DNA from 3 places in the Aneurinibacillus sp. XH2 genome. Region 2 is predicted to be linked to each of the others. Evidence: riboswitches for the same ligand, from Rfam matches in the RefSeq annotation. Region 2 holds a riboswitch; each other region holds the start of a gene.
What was found. A riboswitch is a leader RNA that binds a small molecule or an ion and turns the genes downstream of it on or off. The one in region 2 is predicted to bind cyclic di-AMP.
Positions count from the first base shown of each region.

Region 1: it holds a riboswitch for cyclic di-AMP, as region 2 does, so the genes downstream of both, ACH33_RS03300 (C40 family peptidase) here and ACH33_RS04935 (LysM peptidoglycan-binding domain-containing protein) in region 2, are expected to answer to the same signal.
Region 3: it holds a riboswitch for cyclic di-AMP, as region 2 does, so the genes downstream of both, ACH33_RS05685 (C40 family peptidase) here and ACH33_RS04935 (LysM peptidoglycan-binding domain-containing protein) in region 2, are expected to answer to the same signal.

Region 1 covers NZ_CP014140.1:673,970-684,071, forward strand. Annotated here, with positions in the region: gene ACH33_RS03270 (bifunctional metallophosphatase/5'-nucleotidase) at 1-656, shown strand, start outside; gene ACH33_RS03275 (DUF6154 family protein) at 813-1,070, shown strand; gene ACH33_RS03280 (YunC family protein) at 1,144-1,446, shown strand; gene ACH33_RS03285 (HD-GYP domain-containing protein) at 1,559-2,650, shown strand; gene ACH33_RS03290 (FAD-dependent thymidylate synthase) at 2,675-4,072, shown strand; gene ACH33_RS03295 (MFS transporter) at 4,350-5,543, opposite strand; cyclic di-AMP (ydaO/yuaA leader) riboswitch at 6,028-6,159, shown strand; gene ACH33_RS03300 (C40 family peptidase) at 6,167-6,631, shown strand; gene ACH33_RS03305 (S-layer homology domain-containing protein) at 6,912-7,532, shown strand; gene yunB (sporulation protein YunB) at 7,723-8,466, shown strand; gene ACH33_RS03315 (NupC/NupG family nucleoside CNT transporter) at 8,865-10,094, shown strand.
Region 2 covers NZ_CP014140.1:1,008,439-1,018,540, forward strand. Annotated here, with positions in the region: gene ACH33_RS04900 (hypothetical protein) at 1-343, shown strand, start outside; gene ACH33_RS04905 (IS110 family RNA-guided transposase) at 684-1,919, shown strand; gene ACH33_RS04910 (hypothetical protein) at 2,352-2,807, shown strand; gene ACH33_RS19810 (hypothetical protein) at 3,244-3,402, shown strand; gene ACH33_RS04915 (hypothetical protein) at 3,417-3,914, shown strand; partial or broken gene ACH33_RS18570 (helix-turn-helix domain-containing protein) at 4,226-4,437, opposite strand; partial or broken gene ACH33_RS04920 (transposase) at 4,408-4,824, shown strand; gene ACH33_RS04925 (AHH domain-containing protein) at 4,862-5,575, shown strand; partial or broken gene ACH33_RS20030 (DUF4351 domain-containing protein) at 5,700-5,795, opposite strand; partial or broken gene ACH33_RS04930 (sigma-70 family RNA polymerase sigma factor) at 5,995-6,288, shown strand; gene ACH33_RS04935 (LysM peptidoglycan-binding domain-containing protein) at 6,348-7,139, opposite strand; cyclic di-AMP (ydaO/yuaA leader) riboswitch at 7,148-7,297, opposite strand; gene ACH33_RS04940 (polysaccharide deacetylase family protein) at 7,357-8,070, opposite strand; gene ACH33_RS04945 (cytochrome ubiquinol oxidase subunit I) at 8,222-9,559, shown strand; gene ACH33_RS04950 (cytochrome d ubiquinol oxidase subunit II) at 9,590-10,102, shown strand, end outside.
Region 3 covers NZ_CP014140.1:1,165,525-1,175,626, reverse strand. Annotated here, with positions in the region: gene bioF (8-amino-7-oxononanoate synthase) at 1-446, opposite strand, end outside; gene ACH33_RS05720 (6-carboxyhexanoate--CoA ligase) at 456-1,214, opposite strand; gene ACH33_RS05715 (hypothetical protein) at 1,192-1,686, opposite strand; gene ACH33_RS05710 (YjdF family protein) at 2,068-2,478, opposite strand; gene ACH33_RS05705 (MFS transporter) at 2,839-4,197, opposite strand; gene ACH33_RS05700 (LLM class flavin-dependent oxidoreductase) at 4,347-5,393, opposite strand; gene ACH33_RS05695 (DUF3870 domain-containing protein) at 5,632-5,967, opposite strand; gene ACH33_RS05690 (SHOCT domain-containing protein) at 6,200-6,823, shown strand; gene ACH33_RS05685 (C40 family peptidase) at 7,150-7,719, opposite strand; cyclic di-AMP (ydaO/yuaA leader) riboswitch at 7,740-7,866, opposite strand; gene ACH33_RS05680 (arylamine N-acetyltransferase family protein) at 8,199-8,951, shown strand; gene ACH33_RS05675 (anion permease) at 9,274-10,102, opposite strand, start outside.

The DNA of each region.
Region 1 (10,102 bases), 330 kb from region 2:
GGAAAGTGGAACGGATTGTTGATAGGCACAGAAGGCATGCTGAGCAGGTTATGGGAGAGGTCGTTGCTCGTTTAGAATACGATCTTCCTGTATCATGGGAAGAAGAATCACCGCTGGGGAATTTGCTTGCGGCTGGACTGCGTTCTTGGGTCGATGCAGAAATCGGAATTGTCAATTCAGGTACACTTTTGTTTTCCCTTGAGAAGGGAAATATAACCCGTAAGGATATTCTTTCACTTTGTCCGCATCCGATTAATCCTTGCCGGATGAAACTGACAGGCGAGCAATTGCTGGACATATTGGAAGAGTCCCTAAATGAGGAAATTATAAAAAAACAAATCCAGGGATTTGGATTCCGAGGCAAAGTGCTTGGATGTTTGTGTGTGGATGGGGCCGATATTTACTACAATCCTTTGGCACCGGTAGGCCGAAGAATCGTTCGAGTAGAGGTACAAGGACGCCCGTTACGGAAAAAACAGTTGTATTCTGTTGGAACAATTGATATGTTTACTTTTGGGATTGTTTTTCCTACTTTCCAAAAAGGATTGGGAACGAAATTTTATCTCCCTGAGTTTTTGCGCGATGTTCTGGAGAAGCAATTACGTACGAAAGAAGCGCTGGAAAAATCGTTGAACAGGCATTGGTATGCTGAGTAAACAGGGAATACTATATACATCTTGTTTGATGTTTCCATATTTATACTACGACAATGAACGGCAAAAGTGTATCAGTTTATCAAGTACGAAGTCATGTGCATATAGAAAAAGAACTGCCTGTACCGGCGGACAGATAGGAAAGGGGTAGTTTCATTCATGAAGTTAGTCGATAATATCTACAACCTTTATCGCGACAAACTGGTAGGAGAGGAAGAAGACGTTCCGGCTATTGTAATGAGTCTTCTTCACGGGCAGAGCAAAGAAGAATTGTTGCAGTGGATTCAGGAGATGCAGGAAACAGAAATTTATCAGATGCTTGGCCTTTATTTAATGGAAATGCTGCGAATGAAAATGGCCGAGGAAGGTGTAGGAGACGTTCGTCCAGAACCGTTGAGACAGCAAAGATATCATTAATGAGTCACTCTCCTTGGGCTGATGACATATTGTATTAAGGGAAAGGAAAAGGCACAAGGAGGAAAAAAATGTTATGATTGAGATGAGGCCTTTGCTGTTGAATGGCCATCAGGTCACAGCGGTCTCCGTCCAGCTTCCGAAAACGAATTTGTTAATCATAACGACAGAAAAAGGATATATTATGTGTGGCGCACTTGATATTGCCCTGTTGAATGAACGACTGGCAAGCAGGGGAATTATTGCGGGCCGCGCGCTGGACGTGAGGACTATTGAGCAATTGTTAGAGGCGCCCCTTGAATCGGTGACTACGGCGGCGGCTGAACAGGGAATTGTTCCGGGAATGAAAGGAAAAGACGCGATACTTGCAATGATGTAAAAAAGCTTTCCTATAGGAAAGCTTTTTTTAGGTCATTTATACAATATATTTCCTACCTTTGGATAGGTATAATGAGAAAAAGAGACTAGATAGTAATAGGGAGTTAAGAAGTATGAGATTAATCTCGATTCGTCATTGCCGGCCAGGCATGAGATTGGCGCAGCCGATTTGCACAGATCAGGGAACTATATTGCTCAATACCGACATGATACTGACAGGCAGTATGATTCAAAGGTTAGAACAAAAAGGAATTTATGCATTATACATACACGATGAAGCAACTGCGGATGTTGAAAGGAACGAAGCGGTTTCGGCTGAAACGAGGCAAATAGCGGCGAAAATGATTTATCGCGGATTTAATGAGATTATTCATGCGGAACAGAAGTGGAAGGCGCGCCTGTCCCCCGGCACACTTGCCGCATTTCGTACCGCATTTGAAGCGATTCTTAGTGATTTGAAGCATAACCATAGGGCGATGGGACTTTTGAGTCATATGTACATACAGGATCATTATGTTTATGCCCATTCTTTAAATGTAACCATTTACGCTACTGCTGTTGGGTTAGAATTAGGTTATAATGATAAAGAATTACTCGAACTCGGTATGGGAGCAATGCTGCATGATATCGGAAAGCTAATGGTTCCGCGCGAAATTTTGTATAAACCGGGTAAGCTTACGGATCAGGAATTTTTTCAGGTGAAAAAACATGCGGAATATGGATTTGAATATTTGCGCCATCAGCAGGGAATTCCGCTATTGAGCGCGCATTGCGCGTACCAGCATCATGAGCGGATGGATGGAACAGGCTATCCGCGCGGGTTAAAAGGGGACAACATTCATAAATATGCCCGCTTGTTGGCCGTATGTGATGTGTTTGACGCTTTGACAGCCAACAGAGTCTACCGCAGTGCGATGCTTCCTCATAAGGCTATGGAGATAATTTACACAGGTTCTGGAACCCAGTTCGAGAAGAAGGTTGTTGAAGCATTCCACAAAACAGTAGCGATTTACCCAGTTGGGCTTGCAGTGACGCTGAGCAACGGAGCTACAGGCGTTGTGGTAGATTATAACCGGGATTTGCCGGGGCGTCCGGTTGTACGAATTCTTAAAAATCCGGATGGAAGCAGCGCGGAGCCATACTACGAGATTGATCTTGCTAGGGAATCAACGCTGATGATTGTGCAATGTGATACAATTTTGTAGCTATAGGATGAGGTGAAACAAAATATGAAGTTAGAGAACTATGTCACAAGTACGGAAGATAACGTATACGCGATTAAGAATGTGCCGACCGAAGTTGTCGGCACTGTTTTTGCGAAAGTAAGCCGCAGTCCGCGCAGCTTCCGTGATAATTTGTACGATTTAATTAAAGAAGATATGCTGCATTTGCCGGATGTTGACATGATTTCGATGTTTAAAGAATCGGCGGCACATGCTGGTGGTTTCATGAAGAAGTGGGGGGTTGATTACGGTCATTCCAGCATTAAAGAGCATGCTTTTGCCCAATTCTGCATTGAAGGTGTATCTCGCTGGTTTACAGAAATTCTAGAAACGGTGCAGGCGGCGAAATGGCTATCTTTTACGGAATTTAGCCTTCGCTACCAGAAGCCGCAGGACTTCGTTGTTCCGCGGGAATTGGATCAGCATCCAGAATTAAAGGAACACTATATCACCTTTGGCAAAGAATGCTTTCGGAAATATGAAGAGCTTGTTCCGCTTTTCTTTGCCTTGCTTAAAGCAAAACACCCTGGCATGAAAGACAGTGCTGTAGAAAAGCTTGCGTATGAAAATGCGCGCAATGTGCTGCCTCTGGCCACTAAATCAAACGTAGCTGTCACCGGCAATGCTCGTGCTATTTCCGACGCGATTGCGGAAATGCTATCACATGAAGGGTATAGCAGCGAAGTGGTGGAGATAGCGCAGAAAATTCGCAAGCATACGACCGAAGTGCTGCCTTCGCTTATCAGCCATACGGAAGCGACGCCGTATCTTTGCTCTTATATGGCAGAGTTTTATCAGCGTCGTGTGCAGGAACCGGAAACATTGCCGGTGTATAACGGCCCGTTTGTGGAAGTGACGAAAGACGCCGCAGCGCTTGCGTTTACACGCTCGGATGATATGGTGCTGGGCGATCTGGCAAAGATGAACCGATTCAGCGAACTTCCCGCCATCATGCGCGCATTTGGTAAGCGTGTGGCGGTGACATGCTCCGAAGGCTGTCATCACCAGATTATCCGGCATCGTGCGTTCGACTTTTCACTTCAACTTCCGGATACGCGTTACGGCTTGATTCTTCCACAAGAAGCAGTGGAAGCATCCGGCACGCCAGAAGCGGAGCGCATCATCAATACATTGCTGACTATGCGGGCAGAGTCGCACCGATTGTACAATGAATTGGTGGAGAACGGCTTAATTGGCATCGCGCCATATGTTGTCTTGAACGCTAACGCGCGCCGATTGCCGTTTTATGCAAACATGTACGGACTGGCCCATTTCGTGACGCTGCGTAAGGAAGAATACGCACAGGATGAAATTCGCAGCGTGGCCTTTCAACTTGAACGTATTTTCCATGATATGGAACATTCTTTGCCTGGATTTGAGATGGATCGGCATTTGAAGAAATAAAAAAGCGCTTAGGGCGTTGGGCTACATGTTTTGTCCGTTCGCTATTCACGAACTTTCCCTTCTTTCTGTTGCTTAATTGCTTAAAAAGTAAACTCGATCGCAAAGCTGTTCTCTAAGCGGAGCACACAAAACATCTTGGTCGCTTAAGACACAAGATAGTTGTGTGCTCTTTTCCACTTTTTAACGGCTTTGTTGCAGTACAAAAGGAAAAATCGCGCAAAAAATCAATCAAGCCCGGGAAGAAGAGGTGAATGGATAAGTTGCTTAACATGAGAACCTAGGCGCTTTTTTTTGCACTCTTAGCCAGATAAAGCGAATATGTTATAAGATACAGTCCCATGAATACAATCGAAATACGATACATGACCGCGTAGCTGGTTGCCGTTGCTATGGTGCCGAGCAGCATAGCACCCGCGCCGATTCCCAGATCAAATCCGGAGAAGAACGTGCCGTTGGCGGCGCCACGCCGGTTGGGTGCCACCCTGTTAATCGTCCACGCCTGTAAGGTCGGCTGAATAGCGCCAAACCCGATGCCGTAGAATACAGAAGCAAGAATAAGTGACAACAAATTATTGGAATAAGATAAAAACAGCAATCCTACAGCTGTGAAGAATGCCCCTGGCAGCAGGATCCATACGTGTCCACGCCGATCAAACAGTTTGCCCGCCACAGGACGGACGATCATAACCATGAGAGCGTGAGTCAGAAAGAACCATCCTACGTTTGTAATTCCTGCTTCTTTGCCGAACAGCGTAATAAAGGTAACAATCCCGCCATATGTAAGCCCGAGCATTATTGCAAGAAATGAAGGAAATAGCGCCTTTACCTCTAACCATTCATCGAGTCGGTTACGATGTTTTGGCTCCGGAGAAGGAACGAAAACAGAAACATCTGGATAGCGAATGATCTGGGAAAGCAGAAAGCTTATCACAGCAAGCAATGTAGAAACAAAAAACAGCATTCCGAAGCCGGTTTTTTCTACAAGCCAGATGCCAAACAGCGGTGCAAGCGCCATCGCCAGCGTAGAAGAAAGGCCATAGTATCCCATGCCTTCTCCACGTCGTTGCGCCGGAATAATGTCAGAGACGACCGTTCCAAAGGAGGTGGTAGCAATTCCCCATCCGATGCCATGAATGACTCGCAGACTTAAAATAAGAAATACGGTTGTTGTCCAGTAGTAACCTGCCACCGAAAGAATGAAAATAAGCAGACCGATAGCCATTACTTTTCTCCTGCCGAGCGTGTCAAGTGCTTTTCCGGCGAACGGGCGAGCAAGCAGAGCGAATACGGTAAAAATCCCGATAACAAGCCCAATAGAGAATTCGTTGCCACCGCTTTGCTCCACATATACAGGAAGCGTTGGGATTAACATTTGAAAGCTGGTAAACAGAAATAGGTTCGATACGGTTGTCAATATAAAATCCCGGGTCCAAAGGGCGGGAGAAACGTCAGTTCGCGAGGGAGCTTTCATATGCTCATCTCCTTTTTGAGAATGCTTTACCGTAATTTTACGATAATCTCGATAGAATGTCCTTTCATTATATATATGGTTTTGTCAGAAAACGTGTCTTCTAACCAAGAGGAAGCAGGGGTTTTTGTTTGCGTAAAGTGAATCGAAAGAGCAGGAGCGAGAGGGAAAGGGAGGGGAAAACATGAAGAGAAAGCCTTCGCATTTTGCTATGCTAGAGACGGCGCAAACATGATAGGCATACCGGATAGACCGTGGCAGCGTGTTGCTTGCCCCGTTTCCTTTCATATCGAGTAAACATCAGCTTAATATACAGATATATTTCGATAGGTTGCAAAAAAATTCAACAAAATGTGTCTAAATTGTGAACTTTTTCTTCTAATTCTTCTCTTTTTCGATATAATTCGATAAACTGTAAACGTTGTTAGTGGAAAGAGATAGAAAGAAAAAGATTTCCTTAATTATAAGAGGTGGCCTATTATATAGAAAATTTTACTTGCCGAATCCACAGTAACGTGGAACGGGGGACAATTTATTTTTGGGGTGGATCCGTGCAAGCGGAAAGAGACCTTCTCCTCTTAACCCGTCAACTAACCTCGTAGGCATGAAGGGAGTAAAACTAGGCTATGAAAAAAAAGAAAATTATGATATTTGCGATTTCTGGGACAATCGCTCTTAGCGCTTTGTTTGCGCCTATAGGTACCCGTACAGCTTCCGCAGCCGAAAATTCTCTTGTGGAGATAGCAAAAAGTTTAATAGGAACGCCTTATAAGTGGGGGGGAACCACCAAAAGTGGTTTTGACTGTTCCGGATTTTTGAATTATCTCTTCAAAAGAGAAAAGATTTCTTTGCCGCGTACGGCAGCTGCTATGTATCAGAGAGGAACACCGGTTTCTCGTTCTCAGTTACGTACGGGTGATTTGGTATTTTTCAAGACGTCCCGTCGTGCTCCTGTAACACATGCGGGTATGTATATTGGAGACGGGAAATTTATTCATTCTTCCAGCGGCCGTGGTGTTGCTATTAATGATATTAATGATAAATATTACTGGGGAAAACGTTATGTAGGCGCGAAGCGCATCTTGAAATAAGCGGAGTATTTATTTACATACATCTTGCTATTAACTCCTAACTGCCATAAGGACGGTTGGGGGTTTTTTAATTTTTTACGGATGCCCCCCATAAACACGTTATTTAGCTCGAAGAAAATAATTAAGTGGGAACCATATATTTACTGGTTTGCTAACTTCCGAAGGCCATCAGGATACGTTAGATTGGATGGTGATAACATAAAAAATTACTGGTAGAAATAAAGCGGCGTAAGCAGGCTTTATTTATATGAAAATAGTAAGGGAAAGGTGGGTTTTCATCATGAAACGAAAATTTACCAAGCTAGCGTTGGCTATGGGTTTGTCACTAAGTGTGGTTTCTGTAGCTTCCGCGGCCAACTTCAAAGACTTCGACAACTTTTACTGGGCGAAACCCGCAGTGGATAAATTAGTAGCAGAAGGGATTGTGTCCGGTTATAAAGACGGAACGTTTAGACCAGGCAAACAAGTGTCCCGCGCAGAATTTGTAACAATGGCCAACAAGGCGTTTGGCAAGTTCAATGAAAATGCAATTGTTGATTTTAGCGATGTGCATAAGTATCAATGGTTCTATCAGCAAGTTGCTTCCGCTTATCAAGCAGGTTATGTCACCGGATATCAGGGCAAGTTTGCACCGAATAAGCCCATTACACGTTTTGAGGCGGCAGTTATGATGGCACGTCTGCTAGAACTGGATGTGACAAAAGTCGACACCGCGCAAAAGCTTGATGATTTTAATCAAATACCGGTGTGGGCGGTCGGCAGCGTCTCTGCTCTGGTAGACAAGAAAGTGATGAAAGGATATACGGATAACACCTTCCGTGGAGCTAAATATATTACACGCGCAGAAGCGGCTGTGTTGATTGAACAAGCGCGCGCATATCTCTATGGTAAACTAAAGTAATATTGGTATATTTTGTGGCGTTATACTTCTTCCGGCCTGAAAGCGGTGCTTTCAGGCTTTTTGTTTGCTCCCGCTTTCCACAAAGAAGCTATTCTGTTCGCTCCACTTTGGTAAAAGCGGTGCTGGATAGAATGTCTTTTAGTCCTAGACTGCCGGCTTTGGGCATATATTGCAGCAAGGGGGTGGAAACATGGGAAGGAAGAGATGGCGCGGAAGAAACGTTCGTTCCCCGATCCCTTCGAAATATATGTTTTTAATTTCCCTCCTGATTTTTTTGGGTCTTACTTTTCAAACATTCTACTATATAGAGAAAAATATAGAGCCGGCCATTCGTGAAATCGCCCGCATCCGGACGGAGCAACTAGCGACCAAAGTGATTCATGATGCTATCGGTCAAAAAATAATTAAAGATGTTAACTTTAAAGAACTTGTGCAGCTAAAGGAAGATAAAGAGGGAAAAATCCAGGCCGCCATTTTTAACCATAATGAATATACGCGTATTGCGTTGGACACGATGGAAAATGTGACCCATGCGTTGAAAAACTTAGAAGAGGTGCCGCAGACACTTCCGCTAGGTCAGGCGCTGAAGAGCAATTTGTTGGCACAACTAGGCCCCGACTTGCCACTTACGCTTGTACCATTCGGAAGCGTGCATGTCGAATTGGAACCGAGAATGAAAGAAGCAGGCATTAACATGGTATTGATTACAGTTGTTATTATTATCCAGACAAAGGTAAAAATTGTAATTCCTTTTGCAACGCAGCCGGCGATTGTAAAAATGGAAATCCCAGTTTCAAACGCGCTTATCGTCGGAAATGTGCCCCAATTTTACTATGACGGCAAAGGACGGCCGACAGGAAGCGAAATTCCGGGCGTACAACCACCCAGTATCGTGCCTCCTGTACAAACCAATAGCATAGAAATTCAGAAATAGTGGATGCATAGGTTTAGCCAAAATCATTTTTGGGAATAATATAATTATTAGCTTTAAAAATTTTTCTCTCTCTCTTTCTCCCCCTTATTTTTCCACTGCAAGAACGGCAGTGGATTTTTTTTTGTCTTTATGATTAGGAATAAAATGGGTAATTAAGATAATTCTATCGAACAAAGTATTGTGATATATTGTAAAATAGAAAAGAAGGATGTAAGCGATTTCACAGCTGGTTGTAAGAGTGGAAACAGAAGATGAATAAACAGACAGCATAAAAAGGAAGGATAAAGAGAAAGCGGCAAGGCTGGCATAGAAAACTAGGCAAAAGAAAGCATATGTAGTATGTTGAGAAGAATGAATGCTCATTCAATAAAATTACATAAATGAAGAGGTGGGATAGCGTGAACATGTTATGGGGACTCTTGGGGATTCTTGTTGTGCTCGGGATCGCATTCTTATTTTCTAATAACAAAAAGTCGATTAAACTGAGGCCCGTGCTGGGTGGTTTGGCGATTCAACTAGTATTTGCATTTATCGTCCTGAAATGGGAAACAGGGAAAAAGTGGCTGGAAAAATTAACGATGATCGTTACAGAAATTACGGGTTACGCAAATGAAGGAGTTAAATTCTTATTTGGCGGTTTATATACGCCCCAATCCGGAATTACTTTCGTATTTGCATTCCAGGTATTAACCGTTGTTATCTTTTTTTCCGCTCTGATTTCCGTGCTTTATTATCTCGGCATTATGCAATTGATTATTCGAATTATCGGAGGTGCGTTGTCGTGGCTGCTTGGAACGAGTAAAGCGGAATCAATGTCCGCTGCCGCAAACATTTTTGTCGGACAGACGGAGGCACCGCTTGTTGTTCGTCCCTACATCGCGACAATGACCAATTCGGAATTGTTTGCGGTGATGACCGGTGGACTGGCCTCGGTGGCGGGTTCTGTGCTTGTGGGCTACTCGCTGCTTGGCGTGCCATTGGAATATTTACTGGCAGCCAGCTTTATGGCGGCACCGGCCGGCCTTGTGATTGCAAAAATTTTCGTGCCGGAGACGAAAATACCGGAAACCGCTCCGGGAAGCAAATTGGAGTTCAAAATGGATGAGGACTCGGAATCGGTTAACGTTATTGACGCTGCTGCGCGCGGCGCAAGCGTCGGTTTGCACCTTGCGCTTAATATTGGAGCTATGCTGCTTGCTTTTATTGCGCTTATCGCTCTCATTAACGGGGGATTGGGCATTATCGGTGGCTGGTTTCATTACGAAGGATTATCTTTGCAGAAGATTCTCGGATTTATTTTTGCCCCTCTTGCATTTGCGGTCGGTGTGCCATGGTCTGAGGCGATCATGGCCGGAGGCTTTATTGGTGAGAAGCTTGTATTAAACGAGTTTGTAGCCTATACTGATTTCGCTCCGCAAATTAAGAATCTTACACCGAAAACGGTAGCGATTGTCAGTTTTGCGCTCTGCGGCTTTGCCAATCTGTCCTCCATGGCGATCCTTTTGGGCGGGCTCGGAAGCCTAGCGCCGAACCGGAGGCAGGATATTGCGCGTCTCGGGCTGCGGGCCGTGGCGGCCGGTATGCTCGCTTCACTGTTAAGTGCGGCAATGGCTGGTATGCTTGTGTAAAGAAAAGT
Region 2 (10,102 bases):
ATGGGAAAAGCAAAAGATCATGCTTGACCACGAGTTGAGCCGTATTGAGATTGTCTACAAGCCCGATAAGAAAATACTGTTGACGGATGTGAGCGGACATCCACCAGAGCAGAACAAGCAATATTTTGCGGCAGTGGTACCAGATTGGAGCGAACTCCCTAAAAGACGGGCAGAACAGATTCGCAACTTGAGGGATGGAGTAGATATGTATGATCGTCGTATTCGAAAAGCGGTAAAAGAAACCCTTGCCGCCCGGTATCACGTAGATTTCAACCAGTTAGCAAGGGAACAATGGGAATCGCTCGTTGAAGTACCTTGTGCGGTATTGCTGGGGGCAGCATAAACCGCAGATTCAACAGCGACTGGTGTAACGATTTCGCATATACAGTATACGACCTTCCCCCAGAGGAAAACGACAGAAAACATACAGGGTTGTGCAGATTTTGGAAAATATCGTATACTACGCATCATTGTTTCCTGTTGGTGTACGGGAGAGTAAAAAATTTTGCTCGGCACTTAAAAAACAACAACATTTTGATATATGTCTGATACAGACGTTGAACGATGAGAAAATGGACTGGCTGGCGTCCCGTTGCGGGTCACTTGTTGACTAACGCTTGAGCTGAGGTTGCCGACATTTTTTCCACATTCAACGTATTTCATAGACAGAGGTGATGCCTTGCATGCACTACAAACAGAAGCATATTTACATTGGAGTTGACCTGCACAAGAAAACACATACGGCTGTGGTAATCAATTGCTGGAACGAGAAGCTGGGGGAAATTACGTTTGAGAACAAGCCCGCCGCTTTTGATGAACTGACCACGTATGTCAAGCAGTTCAAGAAGCGAGGCATGACCCCTGTGTATGGGTTGGAAGATGTAGGCGGGTACGGCAGGGCATTAGCGGTGTACCTGCTGGAAAACAAACAGAAGGTGAAGGAAGTAAACTCCGCTCTTTCCTACGCCGAGCGCAAAAGTTACCCGACCACACAGAAAAGCGATAGCTGGGATGCGGAGTGTGTAGCAAAAATCCTGCTAAACAAGCTGGACATGTTACCCGACGCAAACCCGCAAGACGTATACTGGACGATTGGTCAACTGGTGACGAGAAGGAATGGCTTGGTGAAGGCATTGATCTCCCTTAAAAACCAATTGCACACCCAACTCAGTTACCATTACCCCAGTTACAAGAAGTTTTTTAGCGATATAGACGGAAAATGTGCGCTGGCGTTTTGGGAGAAGTACCCCGCCCCGCATTTGCTGGAAGGTGTATCGGCAGAAACATTGTCGGCATTTTTGCGGAAGTCGAGCAATAACGCCTGCTCCACAAGGAAGGCGGAGGAAATATTGGCATTGGTTCAGGCAGATGGCGATACAACAAGAAAGTACCAAGAACAGCGCAACTTTCTTATCCAGAGCCACGTAAGAGATATACAGTTCAAAAAGAAGGAAATTGCGTATGTGGAGGAAGAACTAGGTAGAATGATGAAGGTACTAGATTTCCAACTGGAAACCATGCCAGGAATTGATTTGGTAACGGCATCTTCTCTAGTTGCAGAAATAGGTGACATTAACCGCTTTGCCAGCGCAGACAAACTGGCACGTTTTGCAGGAATCGCACCTGTTAATTTCAGTTCTGGCGGTAAGGGTACGAACCAAAAAAGCAGACAGGGCAATAGGGTATTGCATGGCTTGTTTTACAACCTAGCTGTCCAGCAAGTACAAGTTTCAAAAGGGAGCAAAAAGCCACGAAATCCATTATTTTACGAATACTTCAACCGCAAAAAAGAAGAAGGAAAAACGCCAACGCAAGCATTGGTATGTGTGATGCGGCGGTTAGTCAATATCATCTATGGCATGATGAAGAACAAAACAGCGTTCCGTCTTCCTGAAAAAGCAGAAAAACAAGCAAGCTGACTGGTGGTATTGCTGGTACATCTAGCAGCCACCGTTACTTTTCAATAGTCTAGCTTTACAACATAGGGGACGGATAATGCTTCGAGCAATCTAAATAAAGATTTTAAAAATTATCGAAAGACTTTTTTCAACGAGTATCCTGAATTAAAAGGGAAGGTTATTGTACATCACGCTATTGAGCAACAAATATTAAAAAGATATAAAGGGCTTTTCAGTGAGCAAGAAATACACGCTCTAGAGAATTTACGTGGAATCCCTAAGGAGATTAATAGTAGTCTTCATTTATCGACAATTAGAAAAGAGTGGAATAGCTTTTATAAGAATAACAAAAACCCAACCAGAGAAGACATAATTAACTTCATGTTGAAACTTGATAAGGAGTATGGGCATTTATTTAATCCACCTGTAAAAAAATGATTTGGAGGTAAGGCTATGAATTTATATTTACTAGAGCCTGAAGTTGCTGGCGGGCATGGAGAACAAACGATTTACGAAGATGGAGATTTTGATAAAGTAAAGTTTTTGCACTATGAGTTCTATGGATGGTTAGGTGATGAACTATTAGAATCAACACCTTGTTTTATAATTACTAGTTCTTTAGCAAAAGAATTAGTTGCCGCAAATCTAACTGGCTACAAGTTAACCAATTGTTTAATAACGACTAGTGAAGAATTCGAGGATTCTTCGCCCGACACAGAATTACCAGAGTTTAAGCAGTTAATTCCATTGGGAAAGGTTACTACTGAAGATAACACATATCATTTTTGGTCAGGTGAAGACTTTTGTCTCTCTGAAAATAATAGTTTAGTTGTTACTCAAAATGCATTAAGTATTCTACAATCGCATACTTTGAATCAGTGTAGTATTACAGTTCTCCATAAAAAATAAAATAGGTTTGACGATTAGACGATACCAATGTCGAATGAATTCATCATTCAACTAATACCACATATAATGCATGCCGAATGCCACAATACGAGTTAACTGTCTGTATTGTGGTCTTCTTTTGCTTTTGGCGGCGGTTAATGAATCGCCAACCCCCCAGTGTCGAATGAGTCGCTTTCTCCACTACCAACAAGCATAACCCAAATCATGCCTATATAATATTCCTGCGATTTCCCTGTACGTACATCATGACACATATTGGTTTACAACTCAGGGTACTAGTAATTTTATTAAGGTTGATAAGAATAAAATAATACAGACAGCTACTGCGCATAGAAAAGGTGGAGAAACTGTAGTAGGTCATGCTTTACAGAAACATGCAGGCAGAAATCCTGATATTTGGGGGAAAGTAAAAGGAGGTCCTGACCAGATAAATCAAATGGCACTAAAACATCTTCAAGAAATATTGAATGGACCAGGAGGATTTAAAAGAGTAAAAAACTCTAGAGGGATAGAGTTTCTTGAGAAAAAGCTTCCTGATGGACGTGGGGTACGTTTAAATCTTGACGGAACATTTAAAGGATTTATTGATCAGTAAAGGGGTTAGCCGAAATGGAAAACTTAGAGATTGTATTATTGGATTTTAAGAAAGAAGAACTTGAAACTCTAATTCATGAAGAACTTAAGTTATCGACCTTAAACATTAAATCATCACATTTTTATGATTTAAACTTAGGAAAAGATATAGAATTTTCTCAAGTAAAAAACATGAAAGAGGTATTATCACCAACAGGAACGGGCAATATTGTTCTAGAACAATTGCAATTAGGAATAACCCTGAAAAATGTAGTAATAGTTTTTTCTTTTGATGAGGAATACGGAGATATCGTTTTCAATTTTCCTGAAAGCGAAATATTTGTAGATGATAAGAGTGAGGTTAAATCGAGATTTAAAAAGTTAGTTAATTATTTAATGAATTTAAAAATCAAATATAATATTTCTAAAGTGATAATAGGTTACGAACCTGCTTATGATGAAGATACAATGTTAATCGAATTTAGCAATAATACTCTTAACTTGGAAAAGGTGCTAGAAAAAATACTTTATTAAATTCTTTGAGCCTCAAGAAATTCCTTGAGGCTCTTTTTATAGGCATATAGTGTCGAATAAACCGTTAGACCGACAATCTATACCTATAACTCCCGAACTCCTTGAATGATAATTTTTTGAGTTATCTTGTACGCACAGAATGAATTTGGAAAAGATGTCCTATTTTATGATTTTCATCAACGATAAACAATGGAAAAATCATCAGCTACCACCGTTTTTATCTCCAAAAACCTTACCTTTGTTTTCTCAACGTTTTAAAAATTTTTTTCGCAACTTTTTCTTCACTACCACCGATTACTATAGCGAGAGGATTACTCCAACTCGATTAACTCCTGGATGTCGATGTCTAGCACTTTGCATACTTTTTCCAATGTGGAGAGATAAACTCTGTCTACGTTGTCCGAACAAAGATGGCTGATGGTGCTGTGCTTGGGCGCAGCCCTGTGAGCCGGGCCAATTCACGTTGAGAAATGCCACGTTCTTTCAGGATTTCTTTCAGCTTGAAACGATGCCAGGCATTGATACGGTGACAGCATCCGCTTTCATTGCAGAAATCGGGGATATTCATCGTTTCACTAATTCCGATAAACTTGCAAGATACGCAGGAATAGCCCCTGTCCGAATGGGTTCGGGCGGCAAGGAAACTATTCAGAAAAGCAAAAAAGGAAACAGGGAATTATACACTATCTTTTATAACTTGGCTGTTCAACAAATACATATTTGTAAAGGTAGTAAAACTCCTCGAAATCCTGTGTTTTACGAGTATTATCAGAAAAAGCTAGCAGAAGGTAAAACCAAACAACAAGCGCTTATTTGCATTATGAGAAGACTTGTCAATATTATCTATGGCATGATGGAGAATAAAACCGCTTATATCATGCCTGACATACCTAACAGCAAAGTAAGTTGATATAATGAGTGGTAGTTACTGAACTGCCACTCTTTTTATAAAGTCATGTTTATTAGACTTTCCTAAGGGGACGCCAAAAGCTAAACCTGAACAAGTACATCATTATGCAACTAATAAAAGTAAGAAGTATACACCGCAAATAGAAGCGATTACGAAAAAGTATGGCTTAGATTTGGATGAGGCTTGGAATAAAGAATTGCTTCCGCATCAAGGTAGGCATCCGGATGACGATATTATGTGTTATTGTGAAGAAACTTATGGGATAGAGCAATACCAGCTTAAAGAGGGAAAACTCTTCAAAAGTTGGAACGAAAGAATCACTTTTTATTATGACCCGAACGAGGGGGAACGGCAAACAGACTACCTAGCGAATAATTTAGGGTGGTTTGTCGTTTCGTCTAAATTGAAGAGGGTTTTAGACAGTTTAGAAAAGGGTAATATTCAGTATTTCCCTGTTAGAATCATAGACAAGTGTACGAACGAGCCGCTGGAAGGTTATTTTGTGGCAAATATTATAAATGTGGTAGACGCGCTTTGTCTTGAACATTCAAAGGATAGTGTTTTTGAACTAGATGGAGAAAAAATATATTCGGTACAAAAATATGCGTTGACTAAAGAGAATGTAGCTGGGAATCATATAATTAAACTAAAAGGGGATGAGATACCAGTATTTGTGTCAGAAAAGTTTAGGGAAGAAATAGAGAAGAATGGGATTATTGGGTGCGACTTTCAAGAAGTAAAGGTAGTTTAGAGGTGGATACCGGACTAAACGTTTTGACTGGGAGTTCTGCATCTTAAAGGGGAGCATATCACAGTGTCATACAAGCCGGGTCTGCACCAGCATGCGAAGAAATTCTTTTTTTGGCTTCTACTCATTCTTTGGAAGTGTACCTTATTTTGCTTAGCAGTGCAGCCGCGATAGGATTGTCCTGCTGAATATAGTCACGCCAGTTTTTTTGTTTCAGTTCGACTTTTATTGATAATGATAAGTCTGTAACGTATAAAGTTGTATTTAAAGGGGGTTCCGTATTTTATTTTTTGGATAATTGTGGAGAAAAAAGATTGAATCCATCTGAACCGGATAAAGGTTGGGTTAACCAGTACTTTTTGTCGGGGAATGCACACACGAATATGGATCTGATCGCACAACACATACAACATATTTGGTTAAATGAAATATCCCTTATCGATATTCTTGGCACAGAAGCGAACGAAGTCGAAGATAAGGTACAGCTAAAGATTGAAAAAAACAAAATTTATCAGCACATTCATATCCTCGATGATAGGGAAAAAGAAGTTATTATTGGCCGCTTCGGGCTGGATAACGAAGAGGAACGGACACAGCGGGAGATCGCGCGTGAGCTTGGCATTTCACGTTCATATGTATCGCGGATTGAGAAGAGGGCTTTATTGAAGTTGTTTCATGAATTTTACCGCAAAAACGAGAATGCAGTGAAAAATTAATCGAACATATAAAAACAAACCGCCGAAAAATGGGAAAAAATTTTTCGGCGGTTTGTTTCTTATTTTAAAACATAAACTTTTATATTTTGAACGCCAAACTTACTTACATGTTCTGGTGAGCCTGGCACGAAAATATCCACGCGGTTGTTTTGAATAGCTCCGCCAATATCGGTGGCGTGTGCGATCATACCGCCTTTCGGAAGCCCCTGGAAGGAATAGCCTGTAATGTACACTTTGCTTCCAAGCGGAATCACATCTGGATCGACCGCGATGGTACCGACCTTCAGCTTATTGCCGAAGTAGTCCACACCTTCCCACCCGCCGTTTTCTTCAGGTGCAGCGGAATAAGCCGTTGCTTTTGAAAAAATGACGCGCTTATAGGTAAACTTTTTACCAGAGGCCGTTTTCACCGACGGACTGTCGGAAGTTTTGTTGGCTGCAATTGCGGTCGCTGGTTTGTTCGCTTTCTTTTTTGGTGCCTTTTTATCGTCTTGTTTCTTTTCTGGCAACACAAGTACGGTGCCGCCTTGAATATTTTGCGGGTCTACGTTTGGATTCGCGGCTTGCAGCTTTTGGACAGGAACGTTTAGCTTCTTCGCGATGGTCCAGAAAGTTTCTCCTTCCATGGCTGTATAGGTGTCCGGTAATTGAATCGTAGAACCGATTTGCAAGTTTAATGGATCAACGGATGGGTTGACAGCCTGAAGCGAAGTGAAAGGTAGATGATGAGCCTTTTCAATGTTCCACAGCGTATCATTTCTTTTTACTTTGTACTCTGCACCGGCGGCTATATTGGTGGCGCTTACGCATGCAGTTAATGTAAGTAAACCGGTAAATAAACTTTTTTTCATACAAAAAACTCTCCTCTCCTGATAGCCTACAAGGTTAGTTGCCGGGTTCGGGTTCAGGAGTTTACCCTATGCTTATCCATGTATCTTGATAAGCAATTCACCCCAAAAGAGTATCCCCTGCACTTCTTTATTTAAAGAAGTTTCGGCTTTTTTGTACCCCGACATCATAACACAAAAATCAAAAGAGGATCGCTGGTAATTATAAGTACTTAAAGTTTTATCTTTCTTTTTCTTGTAAAAGATGGGAAAGTGTTACGAATTTATACCCTTTTTTAGAAAGAATAGGAAGGATTTTCTCCACTGCAAGCAATGTTTGCGTCTGGTCGATACCGGAGTCGTGAAACAGAATAATATCTCCCGGTTTGGCTCCACTTGTTACTTTGTTAACTATGTAGTCGATCCCCGGATGTGCCCAATCGCGCGTATCTTGGTGGTATGACCAGATGACGACCGGATGTTTTTGTTTTGTCGAACTGAGAAGCACAGTATATGTTACTTCTCCTCCGGGTGGACGAAAGAAGCGCGGGTGTTTCCCGATTAGCGAGTAAATGACTTGATCGGTTTTGCGGATTTCATCACGTAAACGGGCCGTAGTTATGTTCTTCATACGCGGGTGGGTAAACGTATGGTTGCCGATTTCATGACCTCTGCGATTAATGTCCCTGATCACACGCGGATACCATTTCGCGCGCTGGCCCACGACAAAAAACGTCGCTTTGGCATGATATTTGTCAAGAATGTTTAGCAACTTAGCCGTATAGACAGGATGGGGGCCATCGTCGAACGTAAGGGCAATGAGTTTCCGCTTCGTGTCAACATGGTAAATAGGGGAAGCAGTCGATTTCGAGATTGCTGGCGCTGCTGGAAACACAGTGGCCCAGCAGCATAACAATGTGGCGATTAAGCTAACGAAAAGCTTCACAATTTTCATGTCTCTCACCGTTTTATGTAATGGTATGTATAATGTTTGCGCGTTTTTGGATAGGTATGCTTACAAAGGGTGGGAATGCATGCAGAATATTTATCGTGTAGGAAAACAATACTAAAGTGGAAAGCATTCCAGATGAGAGGAGCAGAAAACGGTGGATGATTTGCAACTAGCCCGGGCGTTGTTTGGGACGACAATGGGATTTCATATTATTTTTGCTACGCTTGGCGTGGGGCTTCCGCTGATGATTTTAACAGCAGAAGTTTTGCGCCAGTGGAAAAAAGACAAAGACTATGGCATTATGGCACAACGCTGGACGAAAGGATTTGCGGTGCTTCTCGGGGTGGCTATTCCTTCCGGCACCATTGCGGGTGTTCAGCTTTCCTTGCTGTGGCCTGGTTTTATGGAAGTCGTTGGGAAGGTTGTTGCTCTTCCGTTTCAGATTGAGATTTTCGCTTTTTTGTTGGAAGCGTTGTTCATGTCCATTTATGTGTATGCGGCCGATCGGTTGTCCGCGTCTATGCGCATTCTAAGCATGATATTCGTAGTGATTGGTGCGGCAGCATCCGCGATCCTGATTACAAATGTGCATGCATTTCAGGGAACGCCCGCCGGTTTTAGGATGGAAAACGGCGAAGTGATTGATGTGGATCCGTGGGTTGGATTTTTTAACCCGAGTTTTTTTGTATCGGCGGGACATGTTACTTTGTCTGCTTACATGACCGGCGCATTTACGATTGCTTCCATTGCAGCGTTTAAATTGTTGAAGAGTAACAGGGGAAGTAAGGAATTTTTATTTCACCGCAAAGCGTTAATGATGGCTCTTACCGTTGGCGGTTTGTTTTCTCTTGGCACGGCGCTGAACGGTCATGATTCGGCGCAAATGCTACACAAATACCAGCCGGAGAAACTTGCGGCCGCTGAAGGACTTTTTGAAACGCAGCCGTATGCTCCGTTGGCGATCGGTGGTTATACGGATGAAGCCACTAGAAGTGTCAAGTATGCGATCGAGATTCCGGGGCTGCTCAGTTTTCTTGCGGGCAACCGGTTTGACGAGGTAGTAGCCGGATTAAACGATTTTCCACGCGAATACTGGCCGCCACTTTATGTGCATATATTGTTCAACGCGATGGTCGGCATCGGTGGCCTGCTTCTTGCGCTATCTATCATTGGATTTGTTTGGCGTCATTTACTGAGGCGGGAAACGTTTCCGCGCTGGTTGATGTGGTTGTTTATTGTAACGGGACCGTTGGCAATGATCGGAATTGAGTGTGGCTGGATTTTTGCCTGCACCGGGCGTCAGCCATGGGTGTTGTACCGGACGCTTTTGACTGCTGATTCCGTTACTCAGGCAGGCAATATCGGGTTTTTATTTGTTCTGTTTGTTGGGATTTATATACTGCTCGGTTTGGCGACCGTGTTTGTGCTGCGCCACTATTTCAAACGCCATCCGCTTGTTAAAGATTTGGAGAAAGTGTCTCTCGGTTCATGAGGTACAGGAATAAGGAAGGGATGGAGGAATATGAGTAATGAATTGATCGCAATTGCTATGTTATGGATGTTTGTGTTCGTGTATTCAGTTGCTGCATCTATTGATTTTGGCACCGGTTTTTGGTCTATGATATACATGAACCGGAGGCAGAACAGGGCAACCAATATCGCTAACCGGTACTTATCCCCTTCGTGGGAAGTGACGAATGTGTTTGTTGTACTTATTGTGGTCGGGCTGATGAGTTTTTTTCCCGGTGCCACATTTACGCTGGGCACGGTACTGCTGATTCCTGGCAGCTTAATTCTGCTGCTTTTGGCTATCCGCAGCGCATTTCTTGTATATTCACATTCGATGGAAGGGTATGAAAGGCAGCTTGCGATTATATCTGGCATTAGCGGTCTGTTTATTCCCGCATTGCTCATTCTTGTTCTGCCCGTTACGCAGGGAGGATTTATTCAAGTAATAAATGGGCATGAGGAATTGTTGCTTGGGAAATTGTTGACAAGCGCAAGCGGGATTTCGTACATGGCTTTTGCCATCAGC
Region 3 (10,102 bases), 160 kb from region 2:
TCCATATCGGCATGGCGATATACCACTATTCGCGCTTTGCTTAAGCGACAGCCGTCAATAATGCTTGCATGATTCAGCTCATCGCTAAAAATAACATCACCCGGCCCCATCAGCGCAGAAATAACGCCCAGATTGGCCAGGTATCCGCTGCTAAAAACAATGGCGCTCTCTTTTTGTTTAAATGAAGCAAGGCTAGCTTCCAGCCTTTCATGAAGCAAAAAATTTCCTGTCGTCAGCCGCGCCCCTCCGCTTCCTGTTCCGTATGTTTCAATCGCTTGTATGGCCGCCTTTTTCAATCGTTCATCGCGCGCAAGCCCCAAATAATTATTGGAAGAGAACACACTCTTCTCTTGCTTCCAATCGATCGGGTGCAATGTTCGCAGCAACCCTTTTTCTTTCTTTGCAGATAAGGAATCGAGAAGTGAACGTTCAAACCCATCCATCATGTTTCCCCCTCATCCAATCCAAACCGGCATTTTTTCCAGGTATTCAATGTAGTCTGCAATGTTTGTCTCGGCTGTAACGAAAAAAATACGGCCGCCCGATAACTCTCCCTCTTCTTTTAAATGGAAAATACGGCAATAGCCTTTCGTCGGACTGCTAACATAACCGGTACTATATTCAGGGTCATCAGACCAGCAAAGTTCAGCGACCGTCCCTGCGGCGGAAGCGACCTTGGTCGCCAGGGCTACCGCTTCCGAAACACGGACAGATTCTAACAAGGGTTGCCGTTTTTTCCAGATCGCATGGGACATTCTCTCCCAATCCATGCGGGAAACCCGTACACCTTTTGTCCCTCTCGTATCCATACGTTCTCCGCTCTGGCTATCTAACAATACCGCTCCCCGCAAATTGTAGCTGGATGTTAAGATTTCAAATCCTCTTTCAATGGCCGCATCCGATACGGAAGACTGGCGAAGTAAATCCGCAGCCTGCTTTCTCCCTGCTTGCACGCTCGTTGTGCAATATGTAGAAATGGGAAGCGGAGCAAGCACCGGTATTTCTTCTTGTGCTACCTTTTCAATAGCAATGTTGATAAAATCTGCCGTTCCGCGGCTATGATGAAGAGCTTTACGCAGCAGTGCGCTGACCGCTTCTTCCAGCTCCTCTCTCGTGCTCAACCGCTCTCCACCAGAAATATGAAGTCCCCCATCCTCATGCGCTCTTCCTTCCGCCGCACGCATGCGCAAACTATACAGAGGTTCGTTTACCATTGAACAATACACCTTCTTCCGCCTTTCGCAATATTTTCGTTATGGGCCAGACGGTAAGAGCCGTAAATATCATGCCAGGCAAGGCAGCCACAAGCAAAGGAATAGCCGGAACGTCTAGTGTCAGCGCTAACACCCAGCGAGCAGCCGCCGATCCAATCGGTCCCGCTATAAGAAGGACAGGTAAAGAGGGGCCCAGTAAAGCTACCATCCCACCCGCCACCAGTCGAAATACCATCGAAATTTCTACATTTAAAAGATTGTGCATTCCCAATAAAAACATAATGACACTTGCCAACACACCGGCAATAATGTAGCGCTGAAATCCGAACACGGCGGCAATGGCAACCGCAATCGGAGCGGAAAGCTGAAACTCAGCCCCTGGAATGCCCAAAGGAATTTTAAACGCACCCGTAATGGCGATAATGCTCGTTAACAAAGCCAGCAACGTAATTTCTTTTGTTCTTTTTTTCATCTCTCCCTCCTATTTTGTAAACCTATTTATAAAATTAGTTAACATTTAAGATGTATTTAACCACATACGTATGCTAAACGTCAATCATGGTTCACAATATTGAAGCGAAAATACAATAAACTTTATCATTATACGTAATGTTTGAGCAGTCATAAGAAGGTGTTGCAGATTACCATCTATTCTTTTTACCTTAAAAAAGCAAACGCCACTTTATTTTTGGTGTTGTCTATCCTTATATAACGAGTCATTGTAGCGTTGTATAAATAAAAAAATAAGGCCCGCTAAAGGCTCTTTGGTATGTCCAAAGTTTCTGCTAGGCCATAAAATCCCTTGGATTTTTATTTTGTTAGCCTGATGGCGATAGGAAAATCCCCATCAACACTATCTTCCACGACGTTTTTCTTTTGCTTTTTTAAGTTTAACTTCCCTCTTATATTCTTTGATTTCTTTCCGTCTGTTTCGACTAAGGATTTGTTTCTCTTTTTTTCTTTTTTCGTACTCTAACTGGAGTGCCGCTTGAGCGTAAGTCGATATCCCTTTCGTTTTAATTTCCCGAGAAATTTGTCTTGCTAAACGTTTCGGGTTAATCTTTCTAACTTCATGGTTTTCGATAGCGACTTCTTCCGACAACCCATTAATAAAGTCCAATAATCTTCTGTTCACAAATTCAAATACTTCTTGGTCTCGTGGCTCTGGACCAAATACATACCTACCTGCTCTTAATTTTCCATCATGAATCTCTTCAACAATACCTACCCAAAACTGACCGTTAAAATAAACAGTAAACTTCATCTTAATTCCCCCTCTAAACTCATAGCTGGAACGATGGACATCCCGAGGGGGGAAGATTACTGACATTGATGATATGTAAATCCAAATCACCAATGCGCCTGGACTACCAACCAGACCGTGTTTTTACGTTCCATTGTTTATTATATTACATATCCTATATGTCTTCAACCATTTTGCCCGTTCGTTCATGAATGAGAAGCTCAACACAACTCCTGCCATCATTTCACCTCCAACCTTGGGTTGACCCAAAAAACGCATAAATTATCTTATAGAATAACAAAAGTTTTAATTTTTCTTAGCACTCGTCTGGTGAAAAAAGCCACCGATCAAAGAATGGATTTTAATTACGCTCATTTCATTTTATATAATCTCGTTATGATGACGGTTAGATATGAAGAATATTGCTATTGTAGCTATAATTCCGGCGACAACGAACGTATAAAAGCTAAATAATTCATTAAATCCCATGGATATAAACAGGCCAATCAATATCGGTCCGGATATGGCACCAATTCGACCGACACCAAGCCCCCATCCTAATCCTGTACCTCTTACAGTGGCAGGAAAGTATTTCGAAAGATAAGCATGCAATAATTGCGTATTTGCTATTGTACCAATCCCTGTTATACCAATACAACAATATACCAGTATTTCAGATTTAGTTATGGTAACAAACCACATTCCTAAAGCAGCCAGGAAATAAGAGAGACCTATAACCTTCTTTGACCCCCATTTGTCAGCTATTGCACCGCCTAAAATGACCCCTATCGCCGCAGTAAGATTGAGCGTAAGCAAGAATGATAGACTTGAACCAAGCGAGTGGCCTAATTGACGCATGATTTGCGGCAACCATGTATTTAATCCATAAATTAAGTAAAAGCTCATTACATAAGTAATCCAAAATAATATCGTAGTCCTTGCAAATTTTTTGGAAAACAAAGTTGATAACCCATACATAAGGCTCTTATAATTTTGCTTTTCAGAATCATTATTTGTATACTCTTCAGAGAAATCCATCTGGTAACGCTTACAAATATCTTCGGCTTCTTGGACACGACGATGTGAAAGCAAGAAACTTACTGATTCAGGCAAGTACCGGATAATAAACGGAACGGCCAAAATAGGTATAGCCCCTATCCAAAACAAAATTCTCCAACCGAATGCTGTAAGTAATACTAGTGACAATAATACAGCGATGACAGTTCCTATAGCATATCCTGAAAACATTATTGCATAATTTAAGGATCGACGATGCTTAGAAGAATATTCGATCGTTAACGCCGATGCTGTTGGGATAATTCCGCCGAGACCAATTCCTCCAATGAAACGAAAGACACCAAACATTTCTGCGGATGTTGCTATTGCTGATAAAGCCATAGTAATCGAGAACAGAGCGATACTCCATATAAATGTCCATTTTCGTCCAATTAAATCCGTAATTGTACCTACCGCTATAGCTCCAACTAACATTCCAATAAGGGCGTAGCTACCAATCGCCCCCGCTTGTGCAGGTGTAATCCCCCATTCTTTGCTTTCCAATAACTTAGGAAGAACAGCGCCGTAAATTCCTAAATCATAGCCTTCTGCCATAATTCCGAAGAAACAGATGGCCAAGACAAGATATGTTAATTTGGCTGGTACAGTATTGTTTCGTATATCTATTGCGTTTGCATTTTTCTTTAACTCGATTTGATTCGTGCCTATGAATTGTTCACTCATATCTCCCATCCTCCTCAGATCAGGTCTATAAATTTAAAACAGTCAATAATATCATTTTTGGTATGCAAATGATACTGCCGACTTTTTCAAGATATGAAGTGAGCATCAAACCAATTTGTGTTCCAGATGATACCCCTTTGCTTTTAAAATTAAGAAGTAACTATGTGACTATTTTCCGTTACAACACTTTTTCGTTTGATGGTATCATTTTTAAACGCAGGCATCACTTCTTTAGCCACTATTTCTATAGATTTCAACACTTCTTTATGTGGCAGCCCTCCAAAGTTCATGAGCATCATAATATGGTCACAGCCAGCTTCTTGATATTTCCTGAGTCTGTTTATGACATCTTCAGGGGTGCCAATGAGTAAATGTTCGCGTTTTTCAAGATCTTCAAATGTAGCGTTTCTTCCATACTGGCGGGTATCTAAATACAGATTTACATGTTTTTTAGACACTCGTTCCGCTTCTTCGCGTGTTTCGGCTACAAACGTGTGAACTGCTAAAGGAATATTTATTTCACTTTCGTCATGTCCGGCCTGATGATATGCTTCTTTATAGTTATCAATTATCTCTTTTAACTCTGATAAAGAGTTACTGGCGACATAAGGGACTCCCATAATGTTATATCCCATTTTAGCGACAAATTCTGCCCCCCTGCGGCTTAGTGTACCGATCCAAATCGGCACTTTTTTCTGTTTTGGCAGTACCTCTAATTTAATGTTAGAAAATTGATAATAGTCTCCTGAATGGGAAAATTTTTCCCCAGTCCAAGCTTTTTCAATAACAGCTAGAGCATCATTGAATCGAAGCGCCTTATCAGCGGGATCGACGTTGAATCCGGCAAATTCGTGAGGAAGATAGCCGCTCCCAAACCCCAAATTTATTCGACCATTGCTCAATACATCTAATAAAGCGTAATCTTCGGCTACTTGAATAGGATTTTTGAATGGCAAAGTAACTATAGAAATACCAAGGCGAATATTTTTTGTTCGCTGTGCCGCTACAGCGAGTAAAATTTGCGGAGTGGTTAAAATTCCGTATTCACTAAAATGATGTTCGGCAAACCATACTGAATTGTAACCCAATTGGTCTGCATATTCTGTTTGTTCTAAGACTTCATGAAAAAATTGTTCAGGGGTACGATTGAACATTTTTTTGTAGTTGTCAAATACTGTGAATAAACCAAATTCCATAATGATTCTCCTCTCGTTTTATTGTAAAAATAAAAGCCAGTAGCAACTAAAGTCCATAAGAAACCTATCGTTTCCAGAACCTTCGTTTCTACTGGCTACCAATTTGCTTTATTGAGACTGGGTTCATGCCCCGTCCTCGGCAAATCGCCCAGTTAACAACGTAAATATAAAGATTATACTTTAAATAAATTATATAAAAATTTTCTGTAAATTGCAATCCCTTACATCTTTGTTTTAATTAATTTTTTACATTTTCTTTATCTAATTCAATATATCGGTTATACCCTGAAAGAATGGCCTGTATGACGGCTTTTTTTGGCGGAACGATAAATCTGCGTTCGACTGTATTAATAATTTCATCGATGTCTCGTGTAATAGATTTTCCACGAAGTAGCGCCGAAATAAAGTCATTAGTAATATCTCGAATAAAAGTAAAAGTACAGTCTACGATAATATCTGTTTCTGTATCAATAACAAGAATACACCCGATTGATTTTTGCACTTCAAAAATTGGAGTCCCTTTAGGGAGCTGAGCAAATCCGGCCACTAAGACAAAACTGTCCCTTATTTCCATTTTGAATATTTACACCTCACCCTTACACAATAATTTTATCTATGCCCATCATCATAGTTGAAAAATATGTAATTCTTTTATCATGGCGATTCTACTATTAATATTATTTTACCATGGCACGCGAGAAATCCCCTTCCTCCAGAATTTATACTATATTTTGTTTATTAAGGATTTGATTTCCTTTATAATTACTATTAAAGTAACTTTTGATATTATGGGCGGTGAATACACAATGTTAGTACAAAAAAGCAAGTTTGTTATACGTACCTTTAAAATCACTGAAAATGGACTATTATATGGTTATAAACGCTTTTTCTTTAAGCATGACAAACTTATTAAATTCGAAGATATTCCTGAAAATCAGGTATCTTTCTCGGTATTCCCTAAAAAATCCTTTATTGCAGCTATCATTTTTACGTTAATAAGTGCCATGATGGCATGGGACTATTTGTTTGCAAGTTCTAACACTGATAAAGCAGAAGCGCTAGACTCTTTGACTTTTTATTCACCTATCTCATGTTTTTTTTGGATAATGTTTTGGTTTAATTATAATACTTATACTTCTTTATCTGATCATAAAACAGACATTGTCTTTTTTGAAAATATTCCTTCGTCAGAAAAAGTACATGATTTCATAAAAGAATTACAGCAAGCAAAAGAGAAATATATTAATCAAAAATACTACAACCATATTCACTATCATAATTTAGAACCTTCTTCTATTTCCGCAGAAATATTTAGGCTATCACAGCTTAAAGAACAAAATATAATCTCGGAAGAAGAATTTAATGAAATAAAGAAAGAGTTAATACAATCTAAGAAAAATGAAGAAAAGACAATTGGCTTTATGCGTTAATCCATCCATTGAAACCTAAGAATCTAAAGCCCCTCCACCTAAACGGGAGAGCACCGAAAAAGTACCCGACTTTTTTCCGTAAAGCGGAAGATGGGTGCTTTTTCTTGTATTTCCTAATAAGCAATTAAATCCCCTAGCTTTATGTCACTAAGGAAACATTTATGAGTTTAACCATTCGTTATAAATGAATCCGTATGTTAACAAAGTGAATAGTTAAAGTTAACAAAAATAAAGAATGCCACTGGAAATAATCCAGCAACACTCAGTTCACAGAAAATGCAATCGTTTTTCAGTGCTCTCTCTTTTAAAGAAAAGTGATTTATAAACTAAAAGTATCTGCGTACCTGTGCAAAGTGGCTTTGGCACCATGACGAACTTAGATCGGTGATTTGTACACCTCTACCTGGAGCAGGTGCATGAATCATCTGATTGTTTCCGATATATATTCCTTCGTGATAGCCGCTACGTGATCCCGAATGGAAAAAGACAATATCACCAGGCTGCATATCGGATTTGCTTACTTGGTAGCCTTGTTTCAGTTGTCCGATAGGACCAGTTGATATCGAGATGCCGAAATGCTTGTACACATATGAAGTAAATCCTGAACAATCGAATCCGGTTTGCGGGGATCTTCCTCCATGTACATACGGTATACCGATAAACTGTTTGGCATAATTAGCGATCTGAAGTCCTGTTGCTGACCCAGTAGTTAAATTAGCACTTTGCGTTGGCCTATTGTTTGTAAATGGATCTGTCTGTTGTTTGGTGCTCACCTGGTGAGGCCATGTATATGCTTCGCCTTGCTGTGATTCAACTTGCTGTGCTTGAGCTTGTTGAGGTACCAAGTTACTCATTCCGGTAAGCAAAACCCCAGTCATTCCTGCAATAGTAATCATGCGTTTTAACAAATTATTACACTCTCCCTTTCCCATGCCTCCGAGGTTAGCTGACGGGTTCGGTTGAAAGGTGCCCGATCGTATACACGATTTCACCCCATAAAATGATTCCCCCGTTCCAATTGATGGACTAGGCATTCATTGAATCCTTTCTTACCTTACCGTATAAAGACGAGCGGTACATTAGTAAAGGGATGGGTGTGTCCCCATGTATTTCCGACAATAATGAGTCCCGGTATATGCACATTAAGTTAATATATTAGACTTGCCCAAAAATAAAAAGAACCGAAGATCTTCCTAATTTTTGATAAAATCAAGCTCTGCTCCTGCTTTCGCTTCATATATGTAGTAAAATTTTTTATCAACACAAATCAATTTTCTTGAGGGAATAAAGTGTGTATCATATACTTATAGAGGTGATATTTTCTGGATGGCAGATACACAACGTGAAAAGTTGTTAAGCATAGGAGGAGATTTGATTGAACGTACGCGAGTACCTCAAACGTATTGGTGTTGATATTGAAGACATTCACGCCGATTACCAGTCGCTTCAATTCATTCAAATGCGTCACATGCTGTCCGTCCCGTTTGAAAACTTGGACATCATAAACTCCCGTCCTATTGAAATAAACCTTGAAGCAATTTACCAAAAAATTGTTGTAAGTAAACGAGGAGGATATTGTTATGAATTGAACGGACTGTTAGGTTGGCTTCTACAAAATGTGGGTTTCTCTGTGTCACTGGTTTCTGGCCGGGTTCATCACGGTGATGGTACATATGGCCCTGAGTTCGACCACATGGCTCTTTTAGTACACCTCGAAAAAGACTATATCGTCGATGTCGGGTTTGGTGATTCCGTGCGTAGCCCTCTTCAGCTTTCGGGAGACATTGTCACCGATGTCAGTGGTTCGTACCGTATCACGAGTGAGTCAAATTCCGAGACCTTATGTTTCCAGAAATTAGTGCAGAATGAATGGATTACAGAATTTAAATTCACGAAAAAACCTCGTAAACTTGACGAGTTTTATGAAATGAATCAGTACCAGCAAACTTCTTCGGAGTCTCATTTCACGAAAAAACTTATCTGTTCTCTTGCTACACCTAATGGTCGAATCACTATTTCGGGTGATTCACTAATCGAGACAATTAACTCCATAAAAACTAAACGGATGATTTTGTCTTCCGAAGAAAGAAACGAAATCTTGAAGCAGCGATTCGGAATAATATTATAACCTGATTCCATATGCAGTGGAAAATAATTCTTCCACTACTTCTCCCTTATCTCTCACCTGTTCTCAAAGTGTATCAACATCATCTACATAGAAATTAAAGCATCCAGGGGGAGGATAATTTTCATGCTCCATGATGGCAAACATGGCTCCACTTTCATTTAGTAGCCACCAAAAATAACCCGGCGCAAGGCCAGGTTATTTTTGGTGAAAATTATGTGGCACAAGTGTGTTGTAAATCATACAAACGGGTTGTTTCTGGAAGACCTGTAGCAACGAATCCCGCCACCCATTTAGATAGCGAGATTTTTCTTTAAGACTCTATCTACCATAAACCAAGTAGTTTCCACCAAAGGGAGCCAACTCCTAGCCAAATAATAATATTAATAATTGAGATGGCTAATCCTATAGCCCACCATTTTCCCTCTGATACATAACCAGGACCAAAGAGAATGGGGGCTGGACCAAAACCGTAATGAGTTATAGAACCAAACAGATTACTGAAAAACGCGAGCATTAATGCCGTAAACATTCCCGGTGCTCCTACAGTAAGAGATACCGCAAGAAATGCAGCATACATTGCACTTACATGTGCAGTTGCACTAGCAAATAAATAGTGACTATAAAAATAAGCCATACCTAATACTAACAAGGCTACCATTGGAGACATACCTGATACTAATCCCTGAATTTCCTTACTAAACCAAGAGATTAACCCAAGATTATTTAGTTGCCCTGCCATCATAACAAGTGCGGCAAACCATACAAGTGTATCCCATGCCATCTTCTCACCTTTAACATCTGTCCAGGTTAATACTTGAGTAAGAAGAAGTAAAGACACACCGACAAGCGCAGCTGTAGTAGCATCCACGCCAATCTTTTCACCAAAAATCCACAACCCTAAGACCGTTACAAATACAAAAACCATTCTCTTTTCTGCTTTGCTCATCGGCCCCATTTCTTTTAATTTTTCTATCGCAAATTTTGCCGCGTTTGGTGTTTCTTTAATTTCTGGCGGATAAATCTTGTAGATGAACCAAGGAATAATAAGTAAGCTAATGAGACCAGGGACAATAGCTGCGAGCATCCAACCACTCCAACTGATTTGTATGCCGGCTTCTTTAGCCATTGATACAATAAGTGGATTAGCTGCC